2 linked regions of the Duganella zoogloeoides genome follow. The protein of the gene in region 1 interacts with the protein of each later gene in a pairwise test. Links are inferred from orthologs where the notes say so. Each region holds a gene or a part of one and is shown on either strand. Other genes may lie near its edges. The genes, in order: rlmN and ftsZ.

Evidence for each region.
Region 2: the proteins of rlmN (region 1) and ftsZ interact in binary tests that used the Escherichia coli proteins (3 or more experiments, as listed by UniProt). The link is inferred for Duganella zoogloeoides from one-to-one orthologs.

The regions. Positions count from the first base shown.
Region 1 is NZ_CP140152.1:4,161,510-4,168,668, reverse strand. The notes cover bases 206-3,043. They hold rlmN (23S rRNA (adenine(2503)-C(2))-methyltransferase RlmN), read left to right. Parts: upstream 206-957; coding sequence 958-2,130; downstream 2,131-3,043. Other genes in these bases: SR858_RS18410 (helix-turn-helix domain-containing protein), read left to right, coding at 2,965-3,043; pilW (type IV pilus biogenesis/stability protein PilW), read left to right, coding at 2,130-2,957; ndk (nucleoside-diphosphate kinase), read left to right, coding at 484-891. Also shown: SR858_RS18430 (Bax inhibitor-1/YccA family protein), read right to left, coding at 1-199; more of SR858_RS18410, read left to right, coding at 3,044-4,011; ispG (flavodoxin-dependent (E)-4-hydroxy-3-methylbut-2-enyl-diphosphate synthase), read left to right, coding at 4,063-5,331; hisS (histidine--tRNA ligase), read left to right, coding at 5,352-6,704; SR858_RS18395 (tetratricopeptide repeat protein), read left to right, coding at 6,743-7,159.
Region 2 is NZ_CP140152.1:4,935,713-4,943,177, reverse strand. The notes cover bases 1,409-4,277. They hold ftsZ (cell division protein FtsZ), read left to right. Parts: upstream 1,409-2,168; coding sequence 2,169-3,386; downstream 3,387-4,277. Other genes in these bases: SR858_RS21775 (nucleotidyltransferase domain-containing protein), read right to left, coding at 4,067-4,277; SR858_RS21780 (peroxiredoxin), read left to right, coding at 3,511-4,014; ftsA (cell division protein FtsA), read left to right, coding at 1,409-1,990. Outside these bases: SR858_RS21795 (cell division protein FtsQ/DivIB), read left to right, coding at 1-723; more of ftsA, read left to right, coding at 758-1,408; more of SR858_RS21775, read right to left, coding at 4,278-4,855; SR858_RS21770 (DUF2628 domain-containing protein), read right to left, coding at 4,960-5,415; SR858_RS21765 (class I SAM-dependent methyltransferase), read right to left, coding at 5,486-6,256; SR858_RS21760 (helix-turn-helix transcriptional regulator), read left to right, coding at 6,351-7,148; SR858_RS21755 (XRE family transcriptional regulator), read left to right, coding at 7,186-7,465. UniProt on the Escherichia coli protein: Essential cell division protein that forms a contractile ring structure (Z ring) at the future cell division site. The regulation of the ring assembly controls the timing and the location of cell division.

The sequences.
Region 1 (7,159 bases):
AACCGAACGCGCCGGCCAGGAACACGATCATCATGATGCCGCCGGTCAGCGGCAGGTGCAGCGCCATACCGAGCGCAGCGCCCAGCACGGTCGGGATCATCGACAGCGCCAGCAGCCAGTACGTGTTACGCAACACGTTGTGCTGCACCGCCCGGCGACCGCTACTCAGGTCGTAGGTGTTTTGTTGCAAGTTGTTCATGATGCCTCCAATAGTTGGTGCGGAGCAATCCGCTTAGATAAAAGGATAGCACGCCCGCGCGAGATTACCCAAAAAACTGGGGCAAAAGCACTTAAAGGGGGCTTAAACCGGCATCAAATGCCCGATATCGTGCTTGCACGGCTTCAAAATGCTCTATCGTGAGCCATTGTTCGGGCTAATCTGGTGCTGGTTCTCGAAAGTCCGTAGTGTTCTATGTTAAAATCGAAGGTTGATTGAACTATCAATTCTTGTTTTAAACCTTTCTTTTTATTGGAGTTTTTCAAATGGCAATCGAACGCACCCTGTCGATCATCAAACCAGACGCAGTTGCAAAAAACGTAATCGGCCAAATCTACAGCCGTTTCGAAAACGCTGGCCTGAAGATCGTTGCTGCGCAAATGAAGCAACTGTCGCGTGAAGAAGCTGAGGGCTTCTACGCTGCGCACAAAGAGCGCGGCTTCTTCAAGGATCTGGTCGATTTCATGGTGTCGGGTCCAGTCATGATCCAAGCCCTGGAAGGCGAAAACGCCGTCCTGAAAAACCGCGAACTGATGGGCGCTACCGATCCTAAGAAGGCTGACAAAGGCACCATCCGTGCTGACTTCGCCGACTCGATCGATGCCAACGCCGTTCACGGTTCGGACGCAGTAGAAGCTGCTCAAGTAGAAATCGCCTACTTCTTCGGCAAGTAATTTTTTGTAATGTCTCCGTTTCCGCCTTGGTGGAAACGGAAACTTTTTGTATTGTCTGGACTGACTATGAACGCACCTCTGACCAACTTGCTGGACTTCGATCCCGCGCAGCTCATCGCTTATTGCGCCGAGTTGGGAGAGAAGCCGTTCCGCGCAAAGCAACTGCAACGCTGGATCCACCAATTCGGCGCGTCGGATTTCGACAGCATGACCGATCTGGCCAAGTCGCTGCGCGACAAACTGAAAACCCGCGCCTTTGTTGCCGCGCCAGCCATCATCAGCGACAACACGTCCACCGACGGCACCCGCAAATGGCTGATCGACGTCGGCAATGGCAACGCGGTCGAAACCGTGTTCATCCCGGAAGAAAACCGTGGCACGCTGTGTATTTCCACCCAGGCCGGTTGCGCCGTAAACTGCCGCTTCTGCTCGACGGGCAAGCAGGGCTTTTCGCGCAACCTGTCGGTCGGCGAAATCATCGGCCAGCTGTGGATGGCCGAGTTCGAACTGCGCCGTACCAAGGGCATCGAGCCCGGCCCCAAGGGCGAACGGCAGATCACCAACGTGGTCATGATGGGCATGGGCGAGCCGCTGCTCAATTTCGAACCTACCGCCACGGCACTCAAGTTGATGCTGGACGATAACGCCTACGGCCTGTCGCGCCGCCGCGTGACCTTGTCCACCTCGGGCGTGGTGCCGATGATCGACCGCCTGGCGCAGGAAGTGCCGGTGGCGCTGGCCGTCTCGCTGCACGCGTCCAACGACGAGCTGCGCAACGGCCTGATCCCGTTGAACAAGAAGTATCCGCTGAAAGAGTTGATCGCTGCCTGCAAGCGCTACCTGCAATACGCGCCGCGCGACTTCATCACGTTTGAATATTGCATGCTCGACGGCGTCAACGACAGCGACGAGCACGCGCGCGAACTGATCGCACTGGTGCAGCACCCGGTCGATGGCATCAACTGCAAGTTCAACCTGATTCCGTTCAATCCGTTCCCGGAATCGGGCCTGCTGCGCTCGAAAAATCCGCGCATCAAGGCGTTCGCCCAGATTCTGGTCGATGCCGGCCTGGTGACCACCATCCGTAAAACCCGTGGCGACGACATCGACGCCGCCTGCGGCCAGCTCGCTGGCGAAGTCCAGGACCGCACCCGCGTCCAGGAGCGCATGGGCAAGATGGCCGAGTACCAGCAAAAGTTCGGCGCCAATTTCGGCAAGATCGTGGAGATCCATTCCTGATGGCGGGTTGGGCGCAGCGCAACCGGTATCGCTTGGCCATGCTCGGGATGTTCCCGCTGCTGGCCGGCGCACTGGGCGGTTGCGTCACGACCCCGGATAGTCCACAATCTGCCCGTGGCGCCGACAGCGCACGGGCGCCGGGCAGCGCCGAGCGCAAGGCGGCGATCCGCACGCAACTGGCGGTCGGTTATTTCGAGCAGGGCCAGTACGCGGTGGCGCTGGGCGAAATCAAGCTGGCGCTCGCTGCCGAGCCCGATAACGCCGAAGCGCTGGGCTTGCGCGGCCTGATCGAGCAAGCACTGGGCCATACCGCTGCCGCCGACGAGAATTTCCGCCGCGCCCGCAAGCTGGCGCCGGAAAATCCGGACCTGGCCAACAATTACGGCTCTTTTTTGTGCGAGAGCGGCCGCGTGGCCGAGGCGTTGCCGCTGTTCGACGCCGCGCTGGCCAACCGCGCTTACCGCTCGCCGGCCAGCGCCGCCAACAATGCCGGTGCGTGTGCATTGAAAATCAAGGATTACGCCAGCGCGGAGCGTTATCTGCTGCAAGCGTTGCAGTTGACGCCCGATCTGCCGGCCACCAACGCCAACCTGGCGCGGCTTTACGTGGAAAAACGCGATGTCCAGCGTGCCCATTTCTTCGTGACCCGCCTGGCTGACGTGGCAAAGATGGAGAGCTTGACGGCCGATGTGCTGTGGCTCGGGATTAAAGTGCAGCATCAAGTGGGCGATACGGGAAAACAAGCTGGTTGGGTCACGCAGTTACGGTCCCGCTACCCCGGCTCGACCGAGTATGCTGCTTATCAACGTGGGGCGTTTGATGAGTGAGACAGCAATGAATTCTGAGTGGGTAGAACCGCCAAAAGACCAGGCCAAAACCGGCCTGGCTACGCCCGGAGCACAACTGAAGGCGCAGCGCGAAGCGCTGGGCTTGACCGTGGAGCAGATCGCCGACCAGCTCAAGCTGGCGCCGCGCCAGGTGGTGGCGCTCGAAGCTGGCGATTATGCGTCGCTGCCCAATATGGCCGTCACGCGCGGTTTCGTGCGCGCCTATGCCAAGGTGGTGCGCATCGACGCCACGCCGCTGGTGGCAATGATCGAAGTGCGTTCGCCCACCAGTCCCGAGGTGTCGCCTCCGCGCAAGGAAATCGCGGCCACGTTCTCCGACACGCGCATGCCGCTGATGAAGTCGCGTAACTCGCACACCGGCGCCTGGGTAATGGGTGGTGTGGCAGTGGTGGTCGTGGTGGGCGGGATTTTCCTCTACCAGAGCGGCCTGATTGCGCACACGCTGGCGCTGTTCGAGCGTGGCGCCGATAGCGCTGCCGTCGCCACCGAGCCGGCCAAGACCGATGCCACGGTGGCGCCGCTGGAAACCACGCTGGTCAAGCCCGGCCAGGAAACCGCGCCGCTGCAGTCGCCGAATGTGCCGCTGGTGTCGGTGCCGCCGGTCGATGGCGGTAGTGCCGCCAATGCTGGCACGGTGGCCGGCGTCGCGCCTGCGCCAGCTGCCGGTTCCGCCGCTGTTACCACCCCGGCCACCGCACCGGTCAATACGCCGGCGCCTACCGTGACCGGTCAGCCGGTTACGACCACCGCAGCGCCGGCCGCAGCCGCTGCTGCCACGACTGCAGCAGCCGTCACCGGCACCGCGCTGGTCCTGAAAGTAGCGGAGGATTCGTGGGTAGAGATTCGCCGTCCGGGCGCCGCGCCGCTGATTTCGCGCGTGGTCAAGGCCGGCAGCACCGAAACCTTCGACATCAAGGGCCCGTCGCTGCTGATCGTCGGCAAGCCAGCTGGTGTTCAGGCTTCGCTGGGCGGCGCGCCGCTGGCGTTGCCGCAAGTTGCAGGCGGTACGATCGCCCGCGTGAACATCAAGTAAGCCAAGCAAAACCAAGCAAGCCAACAAATACCAGTTCCGAGTAAAACCACCATGTCTTCTTCGCCAACAGCTATTCCTTCGGGCCAGTCACCGCGCCGCGCCAGCCGCAGCGTGCTGGTGGCGCACGGCCAGCGCCAGATCTGGGTGGGCGGCGACGCTCCCGTGGTCGTGCAGTCGATGACCAATACCGATACCGCCAACGCCATCGAAACCGCGATCCAGATCCGCGACCTGGCGCGTGCCGGGTCCGAGCTGGTGCGCCTGACCGTGGACCGTCCGGAATCGGCCGAAGCCGTGCCGTACATCCGCGAACAGCTCGACAAGATGGACGTCGATGTGCCGCTGGTCGGCGACTTCCACTACAACGGCCACACGCTGCTCAACGATTATCCGGAGTGCGCCAAGGCGCTATCGAAATACCGCATCAATCCGGGCAACGTGGGCAAGGGCGCCAAGCGCGATACCCAGTTCGCGCAGATGATCGAAGTGGCGGCCCGCTACAACAAGCCGGTGCGCATCGGCGTCAACTGGGGCAGCCTCGACCAGGCGCTGCTGGCGCGCATCATGGATGAAAACGCCGGCCGCGCCGAGCCGTGGACCGCGCAGCAGGTCATGTACGAAGCGTTGATCACGTCGGCAATCGAGAACGCCGTCCGTGCCGAAGAACTGGGCCTGGCGCGCGACAAGATCATCCTGTCGTGCAAGGTCTCGGGCGTGCAGGACCTGATCGCCGTGTACCGCGAACTGGGCAAGCGCTGCGACTATCCGCTGCACCTGGGCCTGACCGAGGCGGGCATGGGCAGCAAGGGTATCGTGGCGTCCACCGCCGCGCTGTCGGTGCTGCTGCAAGAGGGCATTGGCGACACCATCCGTATCTCGCTCACGCCGGAGCCGGGTGGTGACCGCACCAAGGAAGTGGTGGTGGGGCAGGAGATCCTGCAAACCATGGGCCTGCGCAAGTTCACGCCGATGGTGATCGCGTGCCCCGGCTGCGGCCGCACCACGTCAACGACGTTCCAGGAGCTGGCCGACAACATCCAGACCTTCCTGCGCGACCAGATGCCGGAGTGGAAAAAAACCTACCCGGGCGTGGAAGCGATGAACGTGGCCGTGATGGGTTGCATCGTCAACGGTCCCGGCGAATCGAAACACGCCAACATCGGCATCAGCCTGCCCGGCACTGGCGAATCGCCAGCCGCGCCGGTCTTTGTCGATGGCGCCAAGGTGGCGACGCTGCGCGGCGAGCGCATCGTGGAAGAGTTTCACGAGATCGTCCTCAATTACGTCAAGACCAATTACAGCAAGACTGCCGCAGTCTAGTTTTTAACGAAATCAGAACCATGTCCGAAAATAAAAAAGCTGAAAAAATCACCGCCGTCAAAGGCATGAACGACATCCTGCCGCAGGACTCGCACCTGTGGCAGCTGTTCGAGAACACCGCGCAATCGGTGGTGCAAAGCTACGGCTTCCAGCAGATCCGCACGCCGATCGTGGAAGACACGGCACTGTTCAAGCGCGCCATCGGCGCCGTCACCGACATCGTCGAAAAAGAGATGTACTCGTTTACCGATTCGATGAACGGCGACCAGCTGACCTTGCGCCCTGAAGGCACGGCAGGCGCGGTGCGCGCGGTCATCGAACACAACCTGGTGTACGAAGGTCCGAAGCGCGTGTGGTACACGGGACCGATGTTCCGCCACGAGCGCCCGCAGCGCGGCCGCTATCGGCAGTTCTACCAGTTCGGCTGCGAAGCCGTGGGCTTCACCGGTCCCGACGTCGATGCCGAGATGATCATGTTGTGCCGCCGCCTGTGGGATGACCTGGGCCTGGAGAACATCCGCCTCGAACTCAATTCGATCGGCGACGCCGAAGAGCGCGCGCGCCACCGCGTGGACCTGATCGCGTACCTGGAAAGCCACGAAGCGCTGCTCGACGCGGAAGCCAAGCGCCGCCTGCACAGCAACCCGCTGCGCATCCTCGACACCAAGAACCCTGCCATGCAGGACATGGTCAACGGCGCGCCGAAACTGCTTGACTACCTGGGCGAGGAATCGCTGGCGCACTTCAACGGCGTGCGCAAGATCCTCGACCACAACAACATCCCGTACGTGATCAATCCGCGCCTGGTGCGCGGCCTCGATTACTACAACCGCACCGTGTTCGAATGGGTGACCGACTCGCTTGGCTCGCAAGGCACCGTATGCGCGGGCGGCCGTTACGATCCGCTGATCGCCTCGTTCGGCGGCAAGCCGACGCCGGCCGTCGGTTTTGCCATGGGCATCGAGCGCCTGCTGGAACTGATGAAAGAAGCGGGCGAGCCGGAACAACCGAACCTGTGCGACGTGTACCTGGTGCACCAGGGCGAAGCGGCGCAATTGCAATCATTCGTGCTGGGCGAACGCCTGCGCGACGCCGGCCTCGACGTCATCATGCACGGTTCGACCAGCAATGGTCCCGGCAGCTTCAAGAACCAGATGAAAAAAGCCGACGGCAGCGGCGCATCGTTTGCGGTCATCATCGGCGAAGACGAAGTGACCAACCACACCGCGTCGGTCAAAGCCATGCGCGGCGCCGACGGCGAACCCCAGCAGGCAACCGTACCGTTCGACGAAGTGGTCGACTACGTGGTGGACCAGATCACCGGCAGCGGCGACCATCACCACCACGTGCACGACGAACACTGCAATCACTAAGCCGACCCACCCCTTAACCTTTTAGCAGACGAACTGACATGGCATACGATCTCGAAGAACAAGAACAACTCGCTACGCTCAAAGCATGGTGGGAACGGTACGGCAACCTGACGACCTGGATCGTCATCGCGGCACTGGCCGCTTACTCGGCCTGGGCCGGCTGGAACTATTACCAGCGCAACCAGACCACCCAGGCCTCGGCCCTGTACGAAGAACTGCAACGCGCGGTGGAAGCCAAGGACAACACCAAGGTACAACGCGCCGCCACCGACATGGAAAGCAAGTTCGGCGGCACCTCGTACGCACCGATGTCGGCGCTGGTCGCCGCCAAGAGCGCGTTCGAAGCGAACGACGCCAAGACCGCCAAGGCCCAGCTGCAATGGGCGGTGGAGCACGGCGCCGACGAGTTCAAGGCGATCGCCAAGGTGCGCCTGGCTGGCGTGCTGCTCGATGAA
Region 2 (7,465 bases), 770 kb from region 1 along the record:
CCGATGTTCGACCTGCGCACGATTCGCATCGAGAGCATGGACCAGGACGGCCTGCGCCACGTGAACCAGCTGACCTTGCGTAACAGCGCGCTGTGGCGCCTGAAGGGCAACTTCTTCACCACCAACCTCGACGCGGTGCGCCAGGTGTTCGAGGCGGTGCCGTGGGTACGCCGCGCAACGGTGCGCCGCGAGTGGCCCGACCAGCTGATCGTCACGCTGGAAGAGCACGAGGCGCTGGGCACGTGGGGCGAGGACGGCCGCCTGCTTTCGACCAAGGGCGATGTATTTACCGCCAACCTGGCCGAGGCGGAAGAGGATCACGAGTTGCCGGAATTCGACGGCCCCGATGGCAGCGAGAAGGAAGTGCTGGCGCGTTACGCCGAACTGCGGACCTGGTTCGCGCCGCTGCAACTGGTGCCGGCAGCGCTGTCGCTGTCCTCGCGCTATGCGTGGACCGTCAGGCTTGACAACGGCACGAGCGTGGCGCTGGGCCGCGAGCAGACCAGTACCACGTTGAAGGAACGCGTGGAGCGTCTGCTGGGCATCTACCCGCAACTGGTGGAGCACCTGCCGGAAATCGAGACCATCGATATGCGTTACCAGAACGGCCTGGCGCTGAGCGCCAGGGGATTGAAGATACCGAAGGACGGCGCCTGGCCGAAAAAGCAGGCGATGAAGAAGACCACGGGCGGTGCGCAAAAGCCATCGCCGGCAACACGATAACCACCACAACATTAAGTAGAACAGAGCAGGCAACATGACAAAAGACGCGAAAAACCTGATCGTCGGTCTCGACATCGGCACCTCCAAGGTGGTGGCCGTGGTGGCGGAGGTGATGGGGGATGGACGCCACGAAGTGATCGGGCTGGGCCAGCACGAATCGAAGGGCCTGAAAAAAGGCGTGGTGGTCAACATCGAAGCGACCGTCGAATCGATCCAGCGCGCACTGGAAGAAGCCGAGCTCATGGCCGACTGCAAGATCCGCAATGTGTACGCAGGTATTGCTGGCAGTCATATCCGCAGCTTCAATTCGAGCGGCATGGTGGCCATCAAGGAAAAGGAAGTGACCGCTACCGACGTAGCGCGCGTCATTGAAACGGCAAAGGCGGTTAACATTCCGACTGATCAGCAATTGCTGCACACCGTGCCGCAGGAGTTCATTGTCGACAGCCAGGAAGATGTGCGCGAGCCGATCGGCATGAGCGGCATCCGTCTCGAAGTCAAAGTCCATATCGTGACCGGCGCCGTGTCTGCGGTGCAAAACATCGTCAAGTGCGTGCGTCGTTGCGGGCTGGAAGTTTCGGACCTGATCTTGCAACCGATGGCCTCGGCCGACGCGGTGCTGACCACCGATGAAAAAGAACTGGGCGTGGTTCTGATCGACATCGGCGGCGGCACCACCGACGTGGCGGTGTTCTCCGACGGCGCGATCCGCCACACGGCGGTGATCCCGATCGCAGGCGACCAGATCACCAACGACATCGCCATGGCGCTGCGTACGCCCACGGCGGAAGCGGAGGAGATCAAGATCCGCTTCGGCGTGGCCAAGCAGGTGCTGGCCGATCCGGGCGAAACGCTGGAGGTGCCGGGGCTGGGCGACCGTGGTCCGCGCACGCTGTCGCGCCAGGCGCTGGCGGCCGTGATCGAGCCGCGCGTGGAAGAGCTGTTCGCGATGGTGCACCAGGTGGTGCGCGAGTCGGGTTACGAAGGCGTGCTGTCGTCGGGCATCGTCCTCACCGGCGGCACGGCCATCATGCCGGGCATGGTGGAGATGGCGGAAGACATCTTCCTGCGCCCGGCGCGCCTGGGTACGCCCGACTACCGGGGCCAGCTGGCCGACGTGGTGCGCAGCCCGCGCTACGCGACGGTGCTGGGCCTGCTGCTGGAAGCGAAAAAGCAGTACCTGCGCGGACACATCGTCACGCGCCAGGATGGTTCGGTGAAGGCGGTATGGCAGCGCATGAAGGAATGGTTCCTCGGGAACTTTTAAGCAGGGCAGTACAGGATATGCAGCACAAAGCAGAACGAACGCAGTATGCAGTTGAACAAAACTGAACGAAAACGTAAGCATCTAAATTATTTAAATTAATCCGCAGTTTTCAATCTCCAGTTCTCCTATTACTATGAGGACTGGCGCTTGGAAACGGCAAACTGATAGGGAGCACATCATGGAGTTCGATATGGTCGATAACGCAGCTTTGGGCACCGTCATCAAGGTGGTCGGTGTCGGCGGAGCAGGTGGCAATGCGGTTCAACACATGATCAACAAGGGCATGTCCGGCGTGGAGTTCATCGCCGCCAATACCGATGCGCAGGCGCTGGCTACCTCGCGCGCGGACAACATCATCCAGATCGGCGAGACCGGCCTGGGCGCCGGCATGAAGCCGGAAGTCGGCCGCAAGCTGGCCGAAGATTCGCGCGCGCGCATCGAAGACGCGCTGCGCGGCGCGCACATGGTCTTCATCGCCGCCGGCATGGGCGGCGGTACCGGCACCGGCGCCGCACCGATCGTGGCCGAAGTGGCCAAGTCGCTGGGCGCGCTGACCGTTGCCGTGGTCTCCAAGCCGTTTTCGCACGAAGGCCAGAAGTGCATGGACATCGCCGACGAAGGCCTGGAGCAGCTGTCGGCCAACGTCGACTCGCTGATCGTGATCCTCAACGAGAAACTTGAAGAGATCTACGAAGACGAATCGCTGATCGAATGGCTGCAGCACGCCGACGATGTCCTGAACAACGCGGTGGCCGGTATCGCCGAGATCATCAACGTGCCGGGCCACATCAACGTCGACTTCAACGACGTCAAGACCATCATGGGCGAGCAGGGCAAGGCCATGATGGGCACCGCGACCGCCTCGGGCGTGGACCGCGCGCGCATCGCCGCCGAACAGGCCGTGGCCTCGCCGCTGCTTGACGGCGTGGACCTGTCGGGCGCTCGTGGCGTGCTGGTCAATGTGACCGCCAGCCGTGGCCTGAAAGGTAAGGAGATCAAGGAAGTCATGGCCGCCGTGCGCGCCTTCGCCGCACCGGATGCGTCGATCGCCCAGGGTATTGCCTACGACGACTCGATGGGCGACGAGATCCGCGTCACCGTGGTTGCCACCGGCCTCGGCAAGACCAAGAAGCACGTGCAACTGGTACCGCAGCAAATGCTGCGCACCGGCACCCACAACAGCCCGATGATGCCATCGGCTGGCATGGGCGGCGCGGCGGTCAACGTGTCGATGGGCGCGACCGGCGTGATGGGTTCCGGCGCGGCCGGCTTCGACGGCATGAAGGCGCCAGCCGTATGGCGCCGCGAGTCGGCCTCGGAACAAGTGCGCGCGATGGAAAAGAATGGCATGGAGACCTATGACATTCCAGCCTTCCTGCGCAAGCAAGCCGACTAATCCGGTTTGCTGAACCGTCGCCTGCACGATCACGGCGGTTCAGGCATACTGGCTGTTGCTAGCCGTGAAAAGCCGCGCGCGTCGCGGCTTTTTTTCGTTCCCAAATTTATATCAAGGAGTCACCATGACCATCAAGATCGGCGATCAACTGCCGGAAGGCACCCTGGCCGAATTCATCGAAACCGAAACCGAAGGCTGCGCACTGGGCCCGAACGTATTCAACGTGCAGGACCTGGTCAAGGGCAAGAAGATCGCCATCTTCGGCCTGCCAGGCGCCTACACGCCGACCTGCTCGGCACAGCACGTACCAGGTTACGTGCAGCACGCGGAAGAATTCAAGGCCAAGGGCGTCGATGAAATCTGGTGCATCTCGGTCAACGACGCATTCGTGATGGGCGCCTGGGGCCGCGACCAGAAAGCCACCGGCATCGTCCGCATGATGGCCGACGGTAACGCCGCCTACAGCAAGGCGCTGGGCCTGGACGCCGACTTCAGCAAGCACGGCATGGGCACCCGCTCGCAGCGCTACTCGCTGCTGGTGGAAGACGGCAAGGTTACCCAGCTGAACATCGAGCAGGGCGGCAAGTTCGAAGTGTCGAACGCGGAGACCTTGCTGGGCCAGCTGTAACCGGCTTCAGTTGGCAGCAATGACAGACGGCGCTTAGGCGCCGTTTTGTGTTTCACGACCAGGCATGATGCAGGCAGTCGAGGAAGACGTCGCTCAGCGCCGGTACCAGGTCGCCGCGCTGTTGCGGCGCTGGTTTGATCGATTCCAGTCGCGCCAGTTCGCTTTCGACAAACGCGTTGATGCTGGGAATGGCGGGCGCCAGACCCAGTTCCGGCGCCGCGCGCTTTTGCACCAACAAGGCATCGATGTCGGCCAGCAGTTGCGGCTGGTCGGCGACCAGGTGCAGCAGTTTTTCAAACTCGATCGGCGCAGCTGTACCGTACTGCTCAAGCCAGCGCACCGCCAGCAACGGGCGCAGCACGTAAAAGTATTTTTTCAGCGGCACCAGTTCGCTTTGCAGGTAGCCGCGATAATTGGTCTTGGCCATACTGCGGTAGTGGTAAATGCCGGTCTCGCCCGAGTACACGTCCGGCAGCAGCGCGCGCGCCGCCGCAGCAAACGGACCGTGTTCGGCATAGATGATCGGCGACTGTATCCATTCGACAAACGCCGGGTTGGAACGCGCGAACAGGCGCAGCGCCTTGCGCAAGTCCCAACCGTTGAGATCGATATCATCGACAATCGGATATTCGATCACGTCGCGCTGCTCCTCCAGCCCGACCGACAGGTACCAGTCCTGCGGATGGACATAAATAAAACGCGCATCGTAGTCGCTATTGGGCGAGGCAAAGCCCCAGGCACGGCTGCCGGATTCGACCGCCAGCAGGATGCGCACGCCATGCTCGGCTTCGGCACGGCGCATGCGGTTCAGTATTTCTTCACGGATGTCAGTTGGAATCATTCCGCAACTATATCGCAGCCGGGCCGCCTTGGTTAGTGCTGCCGAGAGCGTTAATATGCGGCTTGAGGCGACATCAACCTCCGGGCGGGTAGTCGTTAATTTTGCTACCACCAGCCATTTTGCCGCAGCACGATTTTTTTGTAGTAATCGATGTTGGCGCGGATGCCGAAAAGAGCGGCTGCTGCGCCGGTCGCAATCCCATTGCCAGCATCGGGCATCGCCAGAGCGGCCATGAACAACTCCAATAATAAAAAGGCGATGGATAACGCTACCGACAGGGAGATCGCCTTTCTCCACATCCCTTTCGCAATGTAATAAAACGCGCCGAAAAACAGCGCCCACCAGTTCATCAGCTTGAAGCGTTCACTGACTGGCAGGGTTTTCACACCGGGCAGCGACGGGCCGCCTGCTTTGTCGATCAGTGCAAACCTGGCGCGCCACGCTGGCGACAGGTCAGCAGCGGACTGCTGTTCACCGCCGCGCGGGATAGGCGTACCGCATGTCCCGCATGCGGGCTTGACGACATTGATACCGGAACCGCACTGCTGGCACGTATCCATATTTCCTCCAATTCACGTTGGAAGGCCATGATTCCAGCGAAACGAAGGACGGGCATTGACTATTGGCAACTCATCGCAATGACGCCCTGAACAGGGTGGAATCGATGGTGAACGAGCCATCGTCCTGCACCGCGAAACAGTCACGCGTCTCCACAGGCGCGCTGCGCAGCAGGCTGCGGATCGCGGTCGCGCGTTCGGCTGGCGTGCGCATGCGCGCGGTCCATTCGTCGAATTGCATGTGCAGTTTCCAGTCGCTCACGCGCTCGCCTGCGAAGCCGGCGTCATCGAGCATGCGCAGCCACTCCGAGGTACGGTAGTCGCGCACGTGCGAGCCGTCGCGCAGCAATTCCACGGCCTGCAAGGTGGTGTCGTGCAGCGGCGATTCGGGCGCCGTGATGTCGATGACGACCAACACGCCGCCCGGCTTGAGCACGCGGTTGACTTCGCGCAGGGCCGCCGGCACGTCGAGCCAGTGGTGGGCGGAAAAGCGCGTCATCACCATGCAGAACGACGCGTCGGCAAACGGCAGGCTGGCCACGTTGCCTTGCTGCGTGACGATCTGCGCCAAGCCCCGTTCGCGCGCGGCGCCGGCCACCACGGCCAGCATTTCCGGCGACAGGTCGAACGCCGTGACCGACTCGGCCACCGGCGCCACCGCGAAGCTGGCGTGGCCGGCGCCGCAGCCGAGATCGAGCACGACGGGGCGCTTGGCGCTGCCGGTCAAGCCGGCGGCGATGTCGCGCAATGCGGTCAGGTCGGCGCCTTGCGCGTGGACCGCGCTGGTCAGGTAGGCGCTGGCAGTGTTGCCGAACTGCTGGGCGACGAGGGCTGGCTGCTGCATGAGATTTTCTCCAAAAAAGGTGGTGGTCAGGGCAGAATAGGTGGATTCATATCCTGTAACAAGACAAGGATTTATCCTGGTATAAGGAACTACCATGCAACACAATCTCGGCGACTTCATCCGCGCCCACCGCGAGCGCATCACGCCTGACCGCGCAGGTTTGCCGGCGGGCGGCCGCCGCCGCACGCCCGGCCTGCGGCGCGAGGAACTGGCGCAGCTATGCGACGTCAGCCCCACCTGGCTGACCTGGCTCGAGCAGGGCAGGGATGTGGCCGCGTCAAGCAACCTGCTGGCGCGCCTGGCCGACGTGCTGCAACTGAGCGCGGCCGAGCGTGGTTATCTGTTCAGCCTCGCCGATAGAATTGACCCGCAAGCAAGCGCCACGCACGAAGAATCGCAGCCATTGCAGGCGATGGTGGATGCCATCAACGCCCCGGCCTATGTGCTCGATCGCCAGTGGGATGCGCTGGCCTGGAACGCCGACGCGCTGGCGCTGTTCGGTGGCTGGCTCGATGTCGAGACCGATGCGCCGCTGCGTCCGAACCTGCTGCGCTTCATGTTCCGCAGCGCTGCCGCGCGCGGCCTGATCGTCGATTGGGACGACCGCGCCAGCCGCCTGGTGGCCGAGTTCCGCGCCGACATCGGCAAGCACGCGGGCCTGCCCGCCGTCGCCGGCCTGATCGCCGAGCTGTCGCAAGGCAGTGCCGAGTTCCAGGCTCTCTGGACCTTGCAGGACGTGGTCGCCCGCGACGGCGGCCTGCGCCGCTTCCAGCATCCGGCCATGGGAGAGCTGGCGTTGACGCAGGTAACCATGCATCTGGCCAAGCGGCATGATCTGAAGCTGGTGATGTTGCTGCCATCGCGGCAGCCATATTCATACTCACGTAAATAAAGAATTGCACGAAAATAGAAATTTCATGTAATTCTTTGTGTATATTGGCTTCAGGCGACAATCGAATATTCGGGAAACTAACAAAGACTTGTACGAAACAGTTGTTTTTACTATTCTTTTTATTATGCCTAAGATGCCTATCGCCCTACAGCAACTCCCGCCCGCCACACTGTCGGCACTTGAGCGCCTGGGGGCGGACCTGGCAGTCGCAAGACTGCGCCGTAAAGAGTCACTGGCGTCATGGGCGTCCCGGCTGGGCGTGTCTGTGCCGACACTGATGCGGCTGGAGGCCGGCGAGCCTGGCGTTGGCATGGGAA